2 regions of the Mycobacterium bourgelatii genome follow, and region 2 is predicted to be linked to the other one. Evidence: riboswitches for the same ligand, from Rfam matches in the RefSeq annotation. Region 2 holds a riboswitch; the other holds the start of a gene.
What was found. A riboswitch is a leader RNA that binds a small molecule or an ion and turns the genes downstream of it on or off. The one in region 2 is predicted to bind S-adenosylmethionine.
Positions count from the first base shown of each region.

Region 1: it holds a riboswitch for S-adenosylmethionine, as region 2 does, so the genes downstream of both, G6N68_RS04270 (bifunctional o-acetylhomoserine/o-acetylserine sulfhydrylase) here and G6N68_RS16755 (metallophosphoesterase) in region 2, are expected to answer to the same signal.

Region 1 covers NZ_BLKZ01000001.1:944,963-955,886, reverse strand. Annotated here, with positions in the region: gene dacB1 (D-alanyl-D-alanine carboxypeptidase DacB1) at 1-300, shown strand, start outside; gene G6N68_RS04305 (hypothetical protein) at 357-680, shown strand; gene G6N68_RS04300 (sugar porter family MFS transporter) at 694-2,094, shown strand; gene nagA (N-acetylglucosamine-6-phosphate deacetylase) at 2,091-3,236, shown strand; gene yhjD (inner membrane protein YhjD) at 3,233-4,279, opposite strand; gene trpS (tryptophan--tRNA ligase) at 4,302-5,318, opposite strand; gene ephH (epoxide hydrolase EphH) at 5,470-6,270, shown strand; gene G6N68_RS04275 (NADP-dependent isocitrate dehydrogenase) at 6,289-7,524, opposite strand; SAM riboswitch class IV at 7,672-7,794, shown strand; gene G6N68_RS04270 (bifunctional o-acetylhomoserine/o-acetylserine sulfhydrylase) at 7,912-9,270, shown strand; gene metX (homoserine O-acetyltransferase MetX) at 9,280-10,449, shown strand; gene G6N68_RS04260 (class I SAM-dependent methyltransferase) at 10,446-10,924, shown strand, end outside.
Region 2 covers NZ_BLKZ01000001.1:3,853,686-3,864,609, reverse strand. Annotated here, with positions in the region: gene G6N68_RS16760 (ADP-ribosylglycohydrolase family protein) at 1-1,257, shown strand, start outside; gene G6N68_RS16755 (metallophosphoesterase) at 1,467-2,486, opposite strand; SAM riboswitch class IV at 2,522-2,632, opposite strand; gene G6N68_RS16750 (DEAD/DEAH box helicase) at 2,706-9,164, opposite strand; gene G6N68_RS16745 (RecQ family ATP-dependent DNA helicase) at 9,157-10,924, opposite strand, start outside.

The DNA.
Region 1 (10,924 bases), 2.9 Mb from region 2:
GTGCTGCTGCACGGCACCCGGCTGCCGATCCCGCCGTGGGAACAAGCGGCGCACCTCCTCGATTACGGATTCAGCACGCCGCCGGGCACCCAGATCGGTTCGCTGGTCGAGCCCGACCCGTCACTGCTGCCCGGCAAGCCCAATCCCGCCGACCGACAGGCGACCGACCCCCAGGCCGCCGGGCTGATGTCGCCCGCGGATGCTTTACCGGTGCGTGTCGGCGTGGCCGTGATCGGTGCCATCGTCGTGTTCGCATTGATCCTGGTCGCACGCTCGATGAACCGCAGGGCCCAATACTGAGTCAGGGCCCGGCGGGTTCATTGACCAGCCCCCGCGGCTGTGTCACCGTATCGGGCATGACTGCCCTTTACGAGGACGCTGGCCTGACGCTGGATGACGAGGGAATCACCATTCGGCGCTACTACTTCCCCTTTGCTAACGCGAAGCGGGTCGCCTACCGCGACATCCAGGGCATCAAGGCCGAGTCGATGGGCTGGATGTCGGGCAAGGCCCGTTGGTGGGGTGCGGCGGACCCGCGCTACTGGTTCCCCTTGGACATGCACCGGGGCGACAAGAAGACGCTGCTGGTCCTCAACGTGGGACGCAAGGTGCGGCCGTGCATCACGCCCGAAGATCCGGAGAAGGTCATCGAAATTCTGAAGGCCCGGGTCAGCTGCTGACCGGGTCTACAGGGTGCGCAAAGGACTATTTGTCGGGCTGACCGCAGCCAGCGTCGGCGTCGTCTACGGCTACGACCTGTCCACCATCGCGGGTGTGCTGCTGTTCGTCGGCAAGGACCTCGCCATCGCCTCGGACAGCCAAAAGGGGCTGCTGACCACAATGGTCGTGATCGGCCAGATCGGCGGGGCGCTCGGCGCCGGTGTGCTGGCCAACGCGATCGGGCGCAAGAGGTCGATGCTGCTGATCCTGCTCGGTTACACGGCGTTCGCGCTGCTGGGGGCGTTCTCGATGTCGGTGCCGATGCTGTTGACGGCACGCGCGCTCATTGGCGTCGCCATCGGCGTGTCCGTGGTGGTGGCTCCGGTGTACGTGGCCGAGTCGGCACCGGCCGCTGTGCGCGGGTCGATGCTGACCGCCTACCAGGTGGCCACCCTCAGCGGCGTCATCCTCGGCTACGTGACCGCCTACTTCCTGGCCGGGTCGCAGAGTTGGCGCTTGATGCTGGGACTCGCCGCCGTTCCCGCACTGCTGTTGCTGCCACTGTTGTTGCGGATGCCCGAAAGTGCGCGCTGGTACCTGCTCAAGGGACGGACCGACGACGCGCGCCGCTCGCTACTGCGGATCGAGCCGGAGGACAACGTCGACGCGGAACTGGCCGAAATCTCTCGTGCCATTGCCGAGGAAACCCAAGACCGTTCCGGCGGCGGCCTTTCCGAACTAGTGAGACAACCGTATCTACGGGCGACGTTGTTTGTTGTCGCCCTGGGATTCCTGCAGCAGATCACCGGGATCAACGCGATCATCTATTTCAGCCCGGGCCTGTTCACGGCCATGGGATTCCACGGCAACTTCGCGCTGCTGGCACTGCCGGCCATGGTGCAGGTGGCCGGTTTGGCTGCGGCGCTGAGCGTTTCGCTGTTCTTGATAGATCGCATGGGCCGCCGGCCGATCCTGATGTCCGGCATCGCATTGATGACGATCGCCGATATCGTGCTGGTCGCCGTCTTCGCCAACGGCGCCGCCCATGCGGGCGGTCTCGCGCTGGTCTTCGGCTTTGGCGGCGTGCTGCTGTTCATCATCGGGTTCAACTTCGGGTTCGGTTCTCTGGTCTGGGTCTACGCCGGGGAGAGCTTCCCGTCTCGGCTGCGATCGATTGGGTCGAGCGTCATGCTCACCGCGAACCTGACCGGCAATGCTCTGATCGCCGCCTTCTTCCTACCGATGCTCCAAATACTCGGCGGTGCAGGCGTTTACACCGTATTCGGCCTGTTGGCCGTAGTCGCCCTCGTCGTCGTGTACCGGTTCGCGCCCGAGACCAAAGGTCGACAACTCGAAGAAATCCGACGCTACTGGGAAAACGGCGGAAAGTGGCCCACTCCTTTGGATACGCCGGATACGTCTGACGCCCCATGACGGTGATCCGTGCAGGAACCGCGGTCATCGACGGGCAGATCTGCCGGCCGGGGTGGGTCCACATAGCGGCGTCGCAGATCCTGGACTGCGGTGGCGGCGACCCGCCCGGCGTTCCCGACGCTGACTTTCCGAATTGCATTGTGGTACCGGGCTTTGTCGACATGCACGTCCACGGTGGCGGCGGCGTGTCCTTCACCGATGGTGACACCGCGCGAGCGGCCGAGTTCCATCTGGGCCACGGCACCACATCGATGCTCGCCAGCCTGGTCACCGCGGGGCCGGAGGAACTGCTCTCCGCGGTGGGCGCCCTTGCCGAGGCAACCCGGGGGGGCTTGATCGACGGCATCCATCTAGAAGGACCGTGGTTGAGCCCGGCGCGCTGCGGCGCCCACGACCACAACAAAATGCGGCCGCCGGCCCTCACCGAGGTCGAAGCCGTACTAAACGCCGCCGACGGCGCCGTCCGCATGGTGACGCTGGCTCCGGAACTGCCGGGTAGCAACGCTGCGATCCGACGGTTCGTCGAGGCCGATGTCGTTGTCGCAGTGGGACATACGAACGCCAGCTACGAGCAGACCCACCACGCGATTGCCCTGGGCGCGACGGTCGGGACCCACCTGTTCAACGCGATGCCGCCACTGCATCATCGCGAGCCCGGGCCCGCGCTGGCGTTGTTGGCCGACCAGCGCGTGACCGTGGAATTGATCGCCGACGGCGTGCACGTCCACCCCGACGTCGTGCGCACCGTCATCCAATGGGTCGGCCCCGACCGGGTCGCCGTCGTCACCGATGCCATCGCGGCGGCAGGTTACGGCGACGGGGCGTACCGGCTCGGTTCAGTGCCGATCGATGTCGAATCAGGGGTAGCACGGGTCCGCGGGACGTCGACGATCGCCGGCAGCACGGCCACCATGGATCAGCTCTTCCGGGCGGTCGCTGGATTGGGCGGCGACACTGAAACCGACCGCGATGCCGCGCTGCTGGCGGCGGTCCAGACCACCTCGACGACGCCGGCCAGGGCGCTGCGGCTCGATCGGGTGGGCAGCCTCCGGCCGGGCTATGACGCCGATCTGGTTGTGCTGGAAGGGGATTTGCAGATACGGGCGGTCATGCGGCACGGCGCGTGGCAGACCGGCGCCTAGGATCCCCGTCCGCCCCGCCGACGAGGCTGCAGAAACCGTGAGAATGCCAGCGCCCCAATTGCTCCCAGCGTCGCGGCGGCAACCGTCTGACGCGCGTTGGGGCCTTGGCTGACCTCTATTCGCGGACTGATGATCGCGGGCGCGGGCGGGTCGACATGGCGGTCGCGCGGGTCCTCCGGTTCGGCCGTCGCGGCCCAGGCGGTGGCGAACATAAGCAGCGACCAGGTGACGAACGTGAACACCATGAGCCCCAACACCGGCCCGAAGGTGGCGCCCGCCGGGCTGCGCACCACCGCCTGCAGATAGATCGAGCCCAGTTGCTTGAACAACTCGAAGCCGATGGCCGCCATGAATCCCGCGCGCAGCGAGGTCACGAAGCCGGCCGGTTCGCGCGGCAACCGGGCGATCATCCACGAGAACAACAGCCACGCCACCAGCACCGAGACCAGGATCGAAACACCGCGGAAGATCTCGTCGAAGATCGAAAACTCAGGTATGCGAAGCAATCTCAGGACGGCCCTCATCGGCTTGGTCTGACCCAACGCGCTCAATGCGACGGTGAAAGTAATCACCAGGAACGTGCCGAGCATGGCCAGCAGATCCGACAGCTTGGTACGCACGAACCCGCCCGAATTCGTGGGTTGCAACCACATTTCGCTCAGCGCTTCGCGCAGGTGATACATCCACCCAAGGCCCGCCCACGCCGCGGTGGCCAACCCGATCACGCCCACCGACGTACGCGCATCGATCGCCGAATTCATCAGGTCGACCAGTTGCTGCCCTAGCGAGCCGGACACCGCGGATCGAATGTTGTGCTCCAGCGTCTTGATCAGCTGCGGATGGCGCGACAGGCTGTAGCCGGCAACCGCGAAACCGACCATCAGCAAGGGGAACAACGAAAAGATCGTGTAATACGTGAGGCCGGCCGCGAAGAAAGTGCCCTTCTGCTCGCTGAAGCGTGCAGCGGCGCGCAGCGCGTGGTCAAACCACGGATACCGGATCCGCCACCGCTCTAAGAACCCGAGCTTCGCGGCTTCGGTCATCGACCACCTATTCCTTGTGCCGTCACCTTCGCGGCAGGAAACCTAACCGATCGTAGACCCGCTGCACGGTATTGCTGGCCACCTCGGTGGCGCGCTGCGCACCGGCCGCCAGCACGGACTCCAGTTCGGCGAGATCGGCGGTCAACTCGTCGACGCGGGTCTTGATCGGGCGGACGTATTCCACGACTGCCTCGGCCGTGTCCTTCTTCAGGTCTCCGTACCCGCGCCCCGCGTAGCCCTCGACGAGCGTGTCGATGTCGACCCCGCTGACCGCCGACTGGATGCTCAGCAGGTTCGACACCCCGGGCTTGGCCTCGACGTCATAGCGGATCTCGCGCTCACTGTCGGTGACGGCGGAGCGAATCTTCTTCGCGGACCGTGCCGGATCGTCGAGCAGGTTGATCAGCCCGGCGTCGGTGCTGGCCGACTTGCTCATCTTGGACGTCGGGTCCTGCAGGTCGTAGATCTTCGCGGTGACCTTGGGGATGAGCACGTCGGGCACCACGAAGGTGTCCGGGAAGCGGCTGTTGAACCGTTGGGCGATGTCGCGCGCCAACTCCAGATGTTGGCGCTGGTCCTCCCCCACCGGCACCAGGTTGGTGTCATAGGCCAGCACGTCGGCGGCCTGCAGCACCGGGTAGGTGAACAGGCCGACCGTGGTGGAATCGGCCCCCTGCCGCGTCGACTTGTCCTTGAACTGCGTCATCCGCGATGCCTGACCGAAGCCGGTGAAGCAGCCCAGCACCCACGCCAACTCGGTGTGCGCCGGCACATGACTCTGCACAAAGATGGTCGCCCGCGCCGGGTCGATCCCCAGCGCCAGGTATTGCGCAGCGGTGATCAGCGTGCGGCGGCGCAGCGCCTCGGGGTCCTGCGGGATGGTGATCGCGTGTAGGTCGACCACGCAGAAGAAGGCGTCGTGGTCGTCCTGCAGCCCAACCCACTGGGCGACGGCGCCCAGGGCGTTCCCGAGGTGCAGCGAATCAGACGTCGGCTGTACGCCGGAGAAAATCCGGCTCGTTCCGGTTGCGGTGCTCATGATGCCCACGATCTTGTCACGGCGAATCGGGCCAGGACCGGACCGGATCCGGTCTGCTTGCGATACCGCCGGTACCGCATTTAGTGTCGGGAGAGTGACGACTCGCCCGCCCATTCACCTGGGGGCCAATGACGGCCAACGTGAACCAGTCCTGCTGCTGCACCCATTCCTGCTCTCCCAGTCGGTGTGGGAGGTCGTGGCCCAGCAGCTGGCCGAGACCGGCCGCTACGAGGTTTTCGCCCCCACCATGGCCGGCCACAACGGCGGACCACGTGCGGGTACCCACTTCCTGTCCTCCTCGGTGCTGGCCGACCACGTCGAACGCCAAATGGACGAGCTTGGTTGGCCGACGGCCCACATCGTCGGCAACTCCTTGGGCGGCTGGGTCGCGTTCGAACTCGAGCGGCGCGGCCGGGCGCGCAGCGTCATCGGCATCGCGCCGGCAGGGGGTTGGCACCGCTGGACTCCGGCCAAGTTCGAGGTGATCGCCAAGTTTGTCCTGGGCATCCCGCTGATGATCCTGGCCTGGTTGTTGGGGGCACGCGTGCTGAGCCTGCCGTTCAGCCGCCCGCTGGCCACCTACGCGATCAGCGCGTCGCCCGACGGGGTCGGCGAACGTGAACTGCGCGGCATCATCGATGACGTCGCCCACTGCCCGGCGTACTTCCAGCTGCTGGTCAAGGCGCTGATGGCACCCGGCCTGCAGGAGCTGGCCGAGAACGCCGTCCCGGCGCAATTGGTCATTTGCGAGAAGGATCGGGTCATTCCCGCGCCGAGGTTCAGCCGCCACTTCACCAACCACCTGCCCGACGACCACCGCGTCGTCGAACTCGACAACGTCGGGCACGTGCCGATGTACGAGGCACCCGGCCGCGTCACCGAGGTGATCCTCGACTTCCTCGACGACTTGGTAGAGCACGGCGCCGAAGCCATCGAACCGCCCGCCAGCTAGCTGACGGCCGCGCCGCGCCTACGTTCGGTTAGCCAGCGCCTTTTCCAGATTGTCCGAGATGGCTTGCATGAATTCTTCGGTGTGCAGCCAGTCCTGGTCCGGGCCGATCAGAATCGCGAGGTCCTTGGTCATCTTGCCGCTCTCCACCGTGCCGATGACCACCTGTTCCAGGGTCTGAGCGAACTCGACGACCTCGGGGGTGTCGTCCAGCTTGCCGCGGTGCGCCAGCCCCCGCGTCCAGGCGAAGATCGAGGCGATCGGGTTGGTGGAGGTGGGCTGGCCGGCCTGGTACTGGCGGTAATGGCGGGTCACGGTGCCGTGGGCGGCTTCGGCCTCTACCGTCCGGCCGTCGGCCGTCATCAACACCGAAGTCATCAACCCCAATGAGCCGTAACCCTGTGCGACGGTGTCCGACTGGACGTCGCCGTCGTAGTTCTTGCAGGCCCAGACGTACCCGCCCTCCCACTTCAGGCACGCGGCGACCATGTCGTCGATGAGGCGGTGCTCGTAGGTCAGCCCGGCCTCCTCGAACCGCTCCTTGAACTCCTCGTCGTAGATGCGTTGGAACTCGTCTTTGAACATGCCGTCGTAGGACTTGAGGATGGTGTTCTTCGTCGACAGGTACACCGGCCATTTCGCGTTCAGCCCGTAGGAGAACGTCGCCCGCGCGAAGTCCTGGATCGACCGCTTGAAGTTGTACATCCCCATGACCACCCCGCCGTCCTCGGGAATGGACACCACCTCGTGCACGATCGGCTCGCTGCCGTCCGCCGGCGTGAAAGTCAGTGTGACAGTGCCGGGTTTGTCCACCTTGAAGTTCGTCGCCCGGTACTGGTCGCCGAATGCGTGACGGCCGATCACGATTGGCTTGGTCCATCCCGGGACCAGCCGCGGCACATTGGAAATTACGATCGGCTCGCGGAAAATGGTCCCGCCCAGGATGTTTCGGATCGTCCCGTTGGGCGACAACCACATTTTCTTCAGGTTGAATTCCTGGACCCGGGCTTCGTCGGGGGTGATGGTCGCGCACTTGACGCCGACGCCGTGCTTCTTGATCGCGTACGCCGCGTCGATGGTCACCTGGTCGTCGGCGCGGTCACGGAACTCGATGCCCAGGTCGTAGTAGTCGAGGTTGATGTCCAGATGGGGCAGGATCAGCATGTCCTTGATCAGCTTCCAGATGACTCGCGTCATCTCGTCGCCGTCGAGCTCGACAACCGTGCCCTTGACTTTGATCTTGGCTGGGTTGGACATCTTGGACATCTTTTTGGACATCTTGGTCGCAGCCTCCAGTCCCTCCCCTGCTTGAGATTTGCTCGTAAGGCCAGCGTACTAGCGCTTACCGGGCCGCTCGGCCCTCGAATTGGCACCGACCAGCCGCCATGCGATAGGCTTCAGATCGGTCATGAGCGCCAGCGTTAAGCCCCGGCTTGCTGGCCGGCAACCCTCCAACCGCGGTGGGGTGCCCCGGGTGATGACCAGGTTGAGTAGCCACACCCAAGGGCTACACGGCAAGCGCGGGTCCGCCATGACGGGCCCCTGACTTAGAACAGGGCGGCGTGATGTGCACACTTTCTCCCCCTCCCGCACCTCGTGCGGTCCTGCCCACCATCGGTTCCTTCGCGTAGAAAGTGCCTTTTCATGAGCAGTGAGAGCAATAACCCCGACACCGATCCGACCGCGCATTGGTCGTTCGAAACCAAGCAGATCCACGCAGGTCAACGACCGGATCCGACCACCAATGCGCGGGCCCTGCCCATCTACCAGACCACGTCGTACACCTTCGACAACGTCGCGCACGCCGCCGCGCTGTTCGGGCTGGCGGAGCCGGGCAACATCTACACCCGGATCGGCAACCCGACCACGGATGTCGTCGAGCAGCGCATCGCCGCGCTCGAGGGCGGGGTGGCCGCGTTGTTCCTGTCCTCCGGGCAGGCCGCCGAGACGTTCGCCATCTTGAACCTGGCCGCCGCGGGCGACCACATCGTGTCCAGCCCGCGGCTCTACGGCGGGACGTACAACCTGTTCCACTACTCGCTGCCCAAGCTCGGCATCGAAGTCAGCTTCGTCGAGGACCCCGACGACCTGGACTCGTGGCAAGCGGCGGTACGCCCGAACACCAAGGCGTTCTTCGGCGAGACCATCTCCAACCCCAAGATCGACGTGCTGAACACGCCGGCCGTCTCTGAAGTCGCGCACAGCAACGGGGTGCCGCTGATCGTCGACAACACCATCGCCACGCCGTATCTGATCCAGCCGTTGGCGCAAGGCGCCGACATCGTGGTGCACTCGGCCACCAAGTACCTGGGCGGGCACGGCTCGGCAATCGCCGGTGTCGTTGTCGACGGCGGCACCTTCGACTGGACGAACGGTAAGTTCCCCGGCTTCACCACCCCGGACCCCAGCTACCACGGCGTGGTGTTCGCCGAGCTGGGACCGCCCGCGTTCGCCCTCAAGGCCCGCGTGCAGCTGCTGCGCGACCTCGGCTCGGCGGCATCGCCGTTCAACGCGTTCCTGGTGGCACAGGGTCTGGAGACGTTGAGCCTGCGGGTTGAACGCCACGTCGCCAACGCTCTTCGCGTCGCCGAGTACTTGGAGGGCCACGACGACGTGGTGTCGGTCAACTACGCCGGCCTGCCCAGCTCGCCGTGGTACGAACTCGGAAAGAAGCTGGCGCCCAAGGGAACCGGCGCCGTGCTGGCGTTCGAACTGGCCGGCGGCGTCGAGGCCGGCAAGGCCTTCGTGGACGCGCTGCAGCTGCACAGTCACGTCGCCAACATCGGCGATGTGCGCTCGCTGGTCATCCACCCGGCGTCGACCACCCACGCCCAGCTGAGCCCGGCCGAGCAGCTGGCCACCGGCGTCAGCCCGGGCTTGGTGCGGCTGGCCGTCGGCCTGGAAGGGATCGACGACATCCTGGCCGACCTGGAGTTGGGCTTCGCCGCCGCCGCAAAGGCGAGCAAAGTCAGCGGCGACGCGCAGTCCGTGGCGGCCTTCTGAGGAACTGACGTGACAATCTCCGACGTGCCCACCCAAGCGCTGCCCGCCGAAGGCGAGATCGGCGTCGTCGACATCGGCTCACTGCGCCTGGAAAGCGGCGCCGTTCTCGACAACGTCAGCATCGCGGTGCAGCGCTGGGGTGAGCTGTCGCCCACCCGCGACAACGTCGTGGTTGTCCTGCACGCCCTCACCGGCGACTCGCACATCACCGGACCGGCCGGGCCGGGTCATCCCACGCCCGGGTGGTGGGACGGCATCGCCGGCCCCGGCGCACCGATCGACACCAACCGCTGGTGCGCCCTGGCCACCAACGTGCTGGGCGGGTGCCGCGGGTCCACCGGGCCCAGTTCGCTCGCCCGCGACGGAAAGCCTTATGGCTCAAGGTTTCCGCTGATATCCGTACGCGACCAGGTCGAGGCGGACATCGCCGCGCTGGAAGCGTTGGGAATAACCGAGGTGGCCGCCGTTGTTGGCGGGTCCATGGGCGGCGCCCGAGCGTTGGAATGGATGGTCGGCCACCCGGACCGGGTGCGGGCCGGGTTGCTGCTGGCGGTGGGCGCGCGCGCCACCGGCGACCAGATCGGCACCCAGTCGACGCAGATCGCGGCCATCAAGGCGGATCCGAACTGGCAAGGCGGCGACTACTACGACACCGGGCGCTCACCCGACGATGGCCTGAGCATTGCCCGGCGGTTCGCGCACCTGACCTACCGCGGGGAGGTCGAACTGGACACCCGGTTCGCCAACAAGCCGCAGGGCACCGAGGACCCGGCCCACGGTGGTCGTTACGCCGTGCAGAGCTACCTGGAACACCAGGGCGACAAGCTGCTGGCCCGGTTTGACGCCGGCAGCTACGTGATCCTGACCGAGGCGCTCAGCAGCCACGACGTCGGCCGCGGCCGCGGCGGCGTCGAGGCGGCGCTGCGCGGTTGCCCGGTGCCGGCGGTGGTCGGTGGCATAACCTCGGACCGGCTGTACCCGTTACGTCTGCAGGCGGAGCTGGCCGAGTTGCTGCCCGGCTGCGAAGGCCTGCGGGTCGTCGAGTCCATCTGCGGCCACGACGGCTTCCTGGTCGAGACGGAGGCCGTCGGCGAATTGGTGCGCGAGACGTTGGCTTTGGCCGATGGCTCGGCCGGTGCGGCCGAGCCGGCCGACTCGAAAGGCGCGTGTCCGCGGTGACCCGCTCCAGGCACGACCGCTCCCTGTCCTTCGGCTCCGCGGCCGCTGCCTACGAGCGAGGACGTCCGTCCTATCCGCCCGACGCGATCGATTGGTTGCTACCGGCCAGCGCGCGCGATGTGCTCGACCTTGGGGCGGGCACCGGCAAGCTGACCACCAGGCTGGTCGAGCGCGGTCTGGACGTGGTGGCGGTCGACCCGATTCCGGAGATGCTGGATGTGCTGCGCCAGTCGCTACCGGATACCCGGGCGCTACTCGGGACGGCGGAAGAGATTCCGTTGGAGGACAACAGCGTTGACGCCGTGCTGGTCGCGCAGGCGTGGCATTGGGTGGACCCGGCACGAGCGATTCCCGAGGTGGCTCGGGTGTTGCGGCCGGGCGGACGGCTGGGCCTGGTGTGGAACATCCGCGACGAAAGACTCGGCTGGGTACGCGAATTGGGCGACATCATCGGGCGCGACGGCGACCCGGTCCG
Region 2 (10,924 bases):
GCCACTGGCGCGGACCTGCGCGATGAGCAAGCCCAAGACTACATCGTGCGGCGCTGGCACGAGTGGGCGCAAGCTCCGAAAGACATTGGTAATCAGACCGTTTCGGTGCTCTCTGCGCTCGGAAGGCAGGGGATCTCTGCGAAATTCGCGCGTGAAGAATCCGCGGCCTTGCACAAGCGCACCGGGCGCACGGCCGGCAACGGTTCGCTGATGCGCACAGCGCCGGTGGCCCTCGCCTACCTTGCGGACGAAGAAGCCCTGGCCGAAGCGGCTCGCGCGGTCAGCGACCTCACGCACCACGACCCGGATGCCGGTGACGCCTGCGTGCTGTGGTGTTGCGCGATGCGACACGCCGTCATTTCCGGTGACATCGATGCACGAATCGGTCTGGACCGGCTGGACGCTGCGCGCCGCGACCTGTGGGAGTCACGCCTGGACGAGGCCGAGGCGTCGCCGCCGTCGCACTTCGCGGCCAAGAACGGCTGGGTGGTCGCGGCGCTGCAGGGTGCGTGGTCGGCGATCGTGAATACACCGATGCCGGTTGACGATTGCACTTCCGAAGCGTTCCGAGCCGATCGCCTGCGGCTGGCCTTGGAGGCAGCAGTGCGCGGTGGTCATGACACCGACACCGTCGCCGCCGTTGCGGGTGGGTTGCTTGGCGCCGCGTACGGTGCATCCGCGGTTCCCTCGCGTTGGCGGCTACTGCTGCACGGCTGGCCAGGATTGAGGACGCGCGGTCTAGTCAAGTTGGCAAACAACATCGTAGACAAAGGACAGCCCGACACATTCGATTACACCTACCCAGGGTTTCCAGAAGCCCGTCGGCCTGTGCGCCATCCGTACGACGAGAAGGTGTGGATTGGGGGCGTCGCCGCATTGCGAAGCCTGCCCGAAGAAGTCGACGCGATCGTGTCGCTGTGCCGGGTCGCAGATGAGTACCTGCCCGCAGGCGTGGAACAGCTCGACGTCCGCCTCATCGACGCAGTAGGCGAAAACGACCATCTCGATTTCGTGCTGCTCGATACCGTGCGGGCAATCGAGCAGTTGCGGGCCAAGGGTCGGACGGTGTTCGTGCACTGCGTGCAGGCGTACAGTCGCACGCCCACCATCGCTACGTTGTACGGAGCCCGCAAACGGTGCATCTGTATCGACGAGGCGTTGGCTGACGTGGTGGCGGTGCTACCCGGTGCTAACCCGAATCCTGAGTTGCGCGAAGCCCTCCGGCGGTTGCACCCGAGGCCCTGCGGTAGTTCCTGAGCACCGACTCTCACTAGTGAGTGGCCGGCAACACCCGGCAGGGAGGAGCCCAACGCCAGCACCGTGAATGGCCCGGACACTGGGGTCCGGCCACATCGGTGTCGGCAAGGGCCCTTCCCGCCAGCGGTGTCATTCGGGGAAACTGTGGTGATGACGAGCCCGACTTTGGCGTGCGATTGCCGCCTCGGCCGGGTCCGCGATGGATCTCTTTAAGCGTCGGTCGGCTGGCTCTGACGTGGGACCGACACGAAGTGATCCCGATCGATACGCGCCTCACCGGACCATCGATAGGCGGTCAACGCGCCACCCTTGACAGCGCTGAAGTCGACACACGCGGTGAAGTCCGTCCAGTCTCGTCGGTGCGTAGGCGGCCCCTGACGCCAGTAGTGGCCGTAGAACACCGGGATTTGTTCGGTGTAGAGGTGCGGTTGGTGCGCCGAGGAAAGTGGAGTGTCTGGCAACGGCGGATACGGCGCGCCGTTGGCGGTGCGGAATTTCCCGCCCATCTCGGCAATCTCGCGCAATGTCACGGGTCCGTCGTGCCACCACCGCACCCGGGCACTGTCGCGCTCTACGTCGTCCTTGTCGACGTAGGGTTCCTGACCGTGGTCGGTCAGGCTCACTTCGGGCCCCTTCAGCAGCGTTTCCACCGCTGTGTAAAGCGGGTCGCCCTTGGTGGATGCGCGCACCAGCTCTTCCTCGGTAGCGAATCGGTCGCCGCCAAGTTCCTCGGTGACAATGGCAATCGAACTGCTATGCCAGCACGCATGTACCACCCGAAGTTCACCAAGATCCAGCCACAGCGGCAGTGACCAGAACCATGCCAGGTAGTACTTGCGGTCCTCCCCGGTGACTTGATTGAGGAATTCTGCGTGTTGACGCTCGTTCTTGGCTGACTTGGGGTCGCTCGGATCATCGTGGGGGCGAAGGTATTTCCCTGATCCCGGGGGCCACTCGGTGTCGTAGGCCAGTGCGTTGAACTCGTGGTTGCCCAAAACCATCTGGGCGCTGCCGGCATCGACCATGGCCTTCACCGTTTCAAGGACTCGAAGTTGCTCGGGTCCGCGGTCGATCAGATCACCGACAAAGATCGCTGTCCGGTATAGATGCCGGAAAGGGCCACCGGCGTGGTCCCGCTTGTAGCCCAACGTATTCAGCAGAGCTTCCAGTTCTGCTGCACACCCGTGCACGTCGCCGATGATGTCGTAGCCTTGTTGCGAACGGTTCATTCTGCACTCCCTCTGCGCCCGCTCCGGGCGCGTACTCGCCCCTCTTATCCGCACCGGTTGGGGCGGATCGCTTCGTCATCCGAGCCACCCGTGAGCTTTGGGGTTGGCGCACCGCCAGTCGGAGCTTGAGGCGGTATCTCTTGAAGCACCTTCAGATTACGACAAGCCACCGACAATAATTCGCCGCTAGCAACAGACGGCGGTAGCGGGCAAAGGCTTCTAATCCGCCGTTGCCTCTAAGCGCTCATTCAGGAACTCGATGAGTGACGAGTTCAAAAGCGGCGCCTTCAGGCCACCCTCAGCCTGGCGGGCCCACTGTTTCTGCGCCCGTTCGACGACAACCTCGTGCAACTGATCTACTCCGATGAGCATCCCCCGCGTCAAGAAAATTCGTCCGTGCTGACGGGCCTCGCGGCGAGTTGGCGGGCGCATGGCATAACACGCAGGGCACAACCACAGGGCCTGACGTTCCTGGCGAACACATTGTTTGCAAATTGCGGCGGAGCAACAGTCGCACCCAACCAGGCGGTCGACGCAAGCGTCACAGACCCGTGCATGACAGTAGGGGCACTGCCCCCCCTCAGGGCCGAAGTGCCCCTCCCGGTCGATGATGCCGCTGTCGAGTGGCACTTGGGTGGTATAGCTGACCTGCCGCCCGTCCGTATTGCCGGGCATCAAGCGTGCCTCGTGTCGCCATGGACGACCACCTTCAACGCTTACCAGTTGTTCGACCCGGACGCCGATCGTTAGCGACGTTCGAGGCCCAGACCTCTTCACTCGTTGCTGCAGCAACGCCCTAAGCTTCGGAGGTAGTGTCCAGAGCTCCGGCACTCGCACTTGTGCTGTCGGCATCCATGCTCTTAACGCCTTGGCCGTCGCGCCTTGCAAGCTCTGACGGGGGGCGTATTTGGTAGAGCCTTCTGGGTGTAAGTCGACGGAGACGCTAGTCGCATTAAGGACCGTTGAGATCCTGACAGCGTTGGGATCGACAAAATCATCGACCTCATCAGCATCTTCAAGACCGAGCCAGCGGGCCAAGGTGGTAGCTAGCGGAGCCTGCGGCGAATCCGAAACTACGTACCACTTCAGGCTTTCGTTCGTACGAACGCCTAGTGCGAACAATGTTGCAATACTCACGATTGCGGCTTCGGCGAAGTTGGTCGCGGCATAGACGCGCAGGCGCGGCGATGGATTCCACGCTTCGGCTACCCAGGACAAGTCCTGGTCGGACTTCTCCCATCTCACTACTCTTTCGCTGGTGCTGGCCTCGGTCAGCGTGCGGTCGATGATTCCATACTCGGCGATCGCGATGTCATGTCCGAGGCGATTCCATTGCAGCACCAAGTCGAAGACTTGGGGATTCTGCGCGCGGTGAATTAGGTTTCTCACTTCCCTCGGCACTGCGTCGATGGCCTCAGGCGGATTGGCTATCGGCGCGAAATCCTCTGCAATCAACCGTGTGATGTCATCGTCGGCAATGGGGAACCAGCGTGCGTGCCGTCCACGTACGCCGACTTCGTCGACCGACCAGGAAGCGTAGAAGTACCGTTGCGACTGCACCAGAAAGTGCGGCACATCGATAGGTACCTCAGCGTCGAGGGCTTTGACGACTGGTTTGACTTGCACTCCGAGATGCCGGGAGGCGGCCAGCTGCAGCTTGTACGCATCGTCGATCGTGTTTCTACCGAGTACGACCCACCGCTGGATAGCGCCATTGTGAAGGACTGCTTGTTCGATCGCGTTGCCTCGGTTGACGAGAACTGTCGTTGCATTTGCATCGAAACCTACGAGGACCGTGGCTCCCTGCACCGCGAGTTCCGTTGGGAGATCGTATAACTGCTCATCAGTGGCAGGAGCCAACTCATCGCATGCCGGGCACAATAGACCGACGCGGCAGTCGCCGCACATGTCGCGGGCGCAGATGCGGCAAGGCTGCACCTGGGGGTCGCGGCCGCAGCCGGGACATGCTGCATCGTTGCAAAGCGTGCATGGAACTTCCGGCACTGCGTGCTCAATGGATACACACCGCCGGCACACCGATGCGGAACATTGCGAACAAGACACCGATGCGCGATTACCGATTTCGTCGCACGCGGGACACGCCCAGGTATTGCAGGATTCACACAATGCCGACGCGCCTGCTGCGTAGAAGTGCCCGTCACGGCAGACCCCGAAATCCCCTTGGCGGCTGGCGATGTCGTCGAGCATCGGAGCGACTGGATAGCCGTCAAAAGTGCGATAGGTATGCGTCGCAGTTCCGTGACCATGCCACGTCTCATGGACTTCGAAGCCATTCTGGACGACTGCCGTGAATATCAGCTGGATTCGTGCCATTAGGGCTCGGCCCAACTCTGTTGGCATCGCGTTGACCACGAATCCACGCGCTAGGTGCTGACGTACGCCTACCGCGGCCAATGATGCTGGTTGCGCAGGGACCAGGTCCAACCGGTCATTCGCGGGGGTAATCTCAGCAACTGGCTTGATCGTCCTGTCGACGAGTTGACACTCGGACGGTGTTGGAAACGGCTCAGCCATTGCCTGCGGTTCGTGCTGACGTTGGCCCACTCTTCCGCCCGGTGTACCGCTTGAGCGCAGGATGTCGAACCAGGCAAACTGGTCCTTTGCTGATGCCCCGTCGGGAAGAGCAATCCACTGCTCAGAAAAGTTCCCCTCCGCTTCGTCCTGAGCTCGCACCACAACCGCATCGTTTCTGCGTTCTACCGAGATTTGCAAGCCCGCGAAACGTGCCACCGCCAGTACTTCGTCCTCCGGTGACGGGTCTCGCCAATTTAACTGCGCAACAGACTCGTCCAGTATCTGCAACATGTCGTCGTCACCTACGACACTCACACGTCCGATCAGACGGTCCGCCTCAAGGCAGATATCGGTGAACTTGGAGCGACGGGTTACCACCACGGCCGGCGGCGATGGGGGAGCGACTTCGGCGCGAAGTTTCTCAAGAAGCCCGGTCAATTTCAGAGCACCTTCACCGCTCACTGTGGGCGCATCGTAATCAGGTATGTCGTCAATGGCGTCACAGTCGAGAGCGGACCCGGCGCCGTGTTCGACCCCGAGTTCGACCGCGACAGTGCTAAGGCTCCGCAACAACAGCGTGTCTTGATTTGGGGAAACCGTCCGTTCAGTGTGGTCGTGAAAGACCAATCCACTGTCAGGGGATAGATCATTGCGTAATGCATACGAGCGCAATCGCGCTCGATGCTGGTCGGCGACATCCTCATCGCGCACGATCAGTTGGCGACTAGAACCGTCGGGGCGTACTAGCTCAGCGAAGCGCTCGCCTACTAGCAGTGTCGTGTCGTCGTGCAAGCGCCAGGCAATCGCAAACCTGGTGTCACGTTCTGGTGCCCGGTCCGGCCAATTGCACCGCAGACATAGCCCGCCAGCCTCTGCCCTACACGAGCCGCAGACCGATGAGCCGCACAGCGGACAGTCCGCGAAGATGGCGTCCGCCCCGCACGCGGCGCAGCGGTCATATTCACACGAGTCGCAATGGGTGGCTTCGGTTTCGTCGATCCAGTGGGCATCGGAACAAAGAGCGAGCACGTTGATGGGCTCACCGGAGGCATCACTTTCGACGAGTGGTGGCTCGGTCAGGCCCCATTCGTAGGTCAGAGTTCCTTCGGCTCCGCCAGGTCCCGTCCAAACCTCTTCGACCAGCCAATCATCCTCATCAAGGATGACAGCGAGCATCTTGGCCCGGGCTCGAACATCGGGTGCTCGACCGAGTCGCTGCTCTTCCGAGGCTAGCGCTCGCTGCAGTCGGGTCTGATCTTCGTATGAAGCCTCGGCGATTTGTGCGTTGTAGCCCTTACGAATTCGATCAAGTTCAATGTTCCGCTCACGCAAGATCTGTTCGGTGCGTTCATGCCGTCGCTGTTCAAGTTGTTCGGTCGCCGCGCGCTGGAAGGCGGCGACAATCTCAGAGGGATCACCGAAAGCCGATGGTAGGCACTCGCCGTCCTGGAGCGGGCGCCGGGGCAACCGAACTTCGTTATGGGCTCCAAGCTCCGCCGTAATGATGTGTTCCGAAGTCTCGGCCTCGCCGATGGTGGCCCGGAATGTCGCATTTCCGCTCCACGTGCCACTGGGAATGAGCCTTCGCTGAGCAAGGGTGGTGCTCGGTGAGTGCCGAAACGGAGTGGGTCCAGGGTCGTCCGGAATGACTGGGATGGTCGCGTGCATGTCGCCCCGGACCCGGAGGAGTCCGAGCAGTTCATCGAATACGGGAGATCCGACAGCGCATAGCTCCGCATCGGGATGATGTTCCATGCCAATGCGATCAAAAGCTATGTGCAGCAATGTGCGCCCGCCAAGTTCTTCGGCAAGCTCCTCGTCGAACTGGACGGTTAGGAAGGCGCCTTCGCCATCTCCGGTGTCATGGATTACCTGTGCATCAAGTGCTTTCAGAACTCGTCGAACCCAGGCCTGCACTTTTCGCTGTCGTATGCGTGCACGTTCGGCAACCTCAGGTGCGAGTTCGGTGGAACCTGCCTTGGTCAGTCCCTTGCGATGCTCTGCGGCCGAAGCCATCCAGCTGCTAAGACCGGAGTCGGCGGCAATGAGGGTCGAGGCACGCTTGCGCGCGTCGATAAGTTCGGTGCCGAGCTGAGACAGCAAGCTCTGCATCCGGGTGTCGTCTGGGGCGAACAAGGCTTCCAGGACCCGCGATTCGAATGTGGCTGAATTTGAGTCGTCGAGTTCACCCAGGATGGTGGTCACTTGTCCGAACAGGAGCTCGAACATCCGAAGCTTCTCCGCCAGAAGCCGATATACGCTTTCGTCGACTGTGCTCCGCGCGTACAAGTTGGCGACAAAGACTTCGTCTCTGGGTTGCGTCAAACGGTCCACCCGGCCGATGCGTTGCTCGATCCGCATCGGGTTCCACGGAAGGTCGTAATTGAGTACACAATTGCAGAACTGGAGGTTTTGCCCTTCGGCTCCGGCGTCAGTCGAGATCATAATGGGTGCCTCGCCCGACTTGAACGCAGCGATAGTCGCGGCCCGTTCGCCGGCGGACATCGATCCATGGAATGCGGTCGCTCGAAGGCCCTCGGCACTGATGCGACGCAACAGACCGGTAACTGTATCGGTGTGCTGAGTGAAAATGAGGACTCGTCCGTGCTCGCGAATCCAGTCACGCGTGATTTGCAGAGCAGCGTTTTCACGCGCGGAACCCTGGATGTCCATCGCAAGGTGGCCAATCTCATTCAATGCCTTGCGGACCCGCTCGTTGGTGTGTCGCTCGGCCATGCGCAATGCTGTGGTCCCCATCGAAAACGGGCTGGCCGTCAGCCGCAACGCAAGACTGCGCCGGCGCATGGTGTCACCCGAATCGCGCATCACGTTTCGAAGCAGATCGGTGCACAACGCGTAGAGTTCACGCTCGCGTGAGCCGAGGTCGATCGGCACGTCTACCGGACGACGTACCACCCGGTCCACGCCGGCTTGAGCCCTGGTCGTGCGTATCATCGCGCTACTGATCAAGCGACGAAGCGCTGCAGGATCATTCGGCCGTCGAGGGTCACCGCTGCTCATGTACTGGCGTTTGAATGTACTTACCGAAGTGAATGTCCCTGGCCTCAGCAACTCGATGAGGCGATAGAGCTCCAGCAGGTCGTTCTGGACCGGTGTGGCGGTCAGGAAGAACGCATACCGGCAGGCGGTAGTCAACGCGGTGATGAGTTCACGCCTCTTCCGGGCGCCCGATCCTGCGGCGCGGTGTGCCTCATCGAGGATTACGATGTCCCACGGTCGAGCGGTGAGCTTGTCGATGTTGCTAGTGGCCAATTGCAGGCTGAGGATTAGTTTGTCCTGTTTCTGGATCTCATGCCCGCGGTAGGCCACTTGAAAAGGGAGATCGAACTTGTGGTCCATCTCCTCTCGCCACTGATCACGCAGCGGCGCTGGACATAACACGAGGACTCGCTTGGCGAGTCCGCGCAGAGTTAGTTCCTTGACGGCAAGGCCTGCCTCGATGGTTTTTCCGAGGCCGACCTCATCCGCCAATACGGCACGGCCGCGCAGTCTTGAAAGCGCATGTCTCGCAACGGCTTCTTGGTGTGGCATGCGATCGACGTTGGCGACGTCCACAGCGAGGAGTTCCTCGAAGTTGTCGAGGGTCGCAAGCTCTTCGCCCTGCAGACGCAGTTCTACGAGTTCTAGTTCGTCGAATCCGGCTGCCTTGAGTTGCTCGCCGAGTAGCTTGCTGGCCTCGGTGAGGAAGCCGACGGTTCTTCTGTTATCCGGTGAAAGGCTCCAGTCATATTCCGTGTCTGCGTGGAATTGTCGGTCCACAGTTGCCCGCCGGCGAGCTGCCTTCTTTCCAGCGTCAGTCTTTGGCAGCACTTCGCGAGGAAATACCCCCGTCGGGGGCTGAATGGTCGTCCCAGGCGGGAGCAGCGTCAGGCGGTAATGCTGATCAACTCGGCGCAGGCGGAGCAGACCACCAACTTGGCCGTAATCCTGTAGGCGTTCGGCGAATTGGTCGCCGTAGAGCTTTCGGCTGCGTCCGCTCCATTGAACGCCGCAGGTTTCGTCCTCAACCTCAATCGTGATTGTCGTGCTGTGCTCGGGCAAGCTGAGGGCCGTGCGCTCGGCGGTTGTCAGCACGAGCTCACCCGACTCCAGGAGCTGATGAGTTAGCTTTTTTTCAATCATGTTGTTTTGTTGAAACTCCGAGTGTTTGGGCACCGAGGGGGGTTAGGACCAGGGTCTGGTATGGGCTTTGGGAATTCTCGCGAAGGACGGTTCGTCGCTCGACTAGTTGCTTGTCTATGAGCTGGCTTACTGCTTCGTCAAAGCGTCTTTCGCCGCCGCGCACGTGTCGTAATGCTCCGAACTGGGGACAGCTGAGGACACCCTGTCCGAGTGGTCGACCCTCACCAAGGGACTCCCTACCGAGTACCGCCGCGCGCAAGCTGGCTAGACCGTACGAGCCACGTCGGAATCCAGAAGACCACGCGACGGCTTGCAATACGATCAGTTCTGCGTTTACGAGCAATTCCGGATCGGGAACCAGGTGGTCAGCGACGGAAGACCACGGCGCCGGTTCCGGGTTGCACACGTCGCAGGGCATGATGCCCCGGCACGTACAGTCGGGAACCTGATCGCCGAAATGATTACCGACTGATACGCGTCGGCATTCCCAGTTGTGGGTCGCGTAGTCGATCATTGCCTGGAGCCGACGTCGTTGCCACTCCTTCCAGAGCGACGCCTGTCGGGCCAACTCGTCCCGCGGCGCGACTCTCGCAAAGAGTTCGACGCGGCGCAGTCTGCGCGAACTCGAAAAGGTGATCAAGCGATCGAGACTCCACTCGATCAATTGCTGTTCTAGCTCATCTGGGTCATAGCCACGCTCGTCTTTGAGTTGCTGAAAGTCAATCTGTAGCCGGACGTTTGGTCTTGCCCGATTGGCTTGGTAGAACAGCTCGCGGAATAGGCGTCGTTCTGCTTCCTGCTCCGGTTCCCGAAAGCCCACGTCGACCATGCCGCGAGCCGAACAGTCGAGGCCTTGTTTGAGGACCCCGACTCGCTCTAGCCGAGCTAGATGGACGTTGAGTTCGTCGTCGTCGACGTCGAGCTTGTCTGACATCTCGTCGACGTCGAACACCCGACTTCCTCCCCGCTCCGGACATCCCCACAGCGCGGTGAGAAGCCGCTGCGAAAGGTCGGCGTCAGCTTTGGATTGGTGGACGTCGATCAAGCCTCGTCTACGTGCGATATCGCCGCGCGTGTAGAGGAGCACACATTCTCCGGTTATGTCCTTTTGCCGTGCGGCTCTGCCGGCCTCTTGCGCGTATCCGTCCAGCGAGTCAGGTAGGTCGTAATGAACGACCCAGCCGATATTCGGTTTGTTGATTCCCATCCCGAACGCTTTTGTCGCGACGATGATGCGCGTGGTGTCGGAGTCGAAGTCCTCTTGGACTGCATCGCGTTGCTCGGGGACCATGCCGGCGTGGTAAGGCCGTGCAGCGTGACCAGCACGGCGCAGCAGCGCTGCTGTTTCTTCGGCGAGCGCGCGACGAGACACATAGACGATGCCGGGTTTGTCTGCAGCCCACGTTACGAACCGCAGCAACTCGCGGACACGTCCTCTCTCGCTGGAACACTCGACGACGCGAAAGCGCAGGTTGGGCCGGTCACTCGGCTCCCGGACGACGACGGGGTCCTGCATTTGCAATGCATCGTTGATGTCTGTCTCGACTTCGCGTGTGGCGGTTGCCGTGAGGCCGGCTCGCGGCGGCCGGGTATCGAAGGTCGCAACCGAAGCAGGGACCTGGCGGAACTCAGGCCGAAAATCGTGTCCCCACACCGAGATACAGTGCGCTTCGTCGACCACAACGCGATTGAGCTGCTGACGGCGCAAGGCTCCCCGCAAGACTGGGTCACGGGCCAATCGCTCCGGGGAAACATAAAGA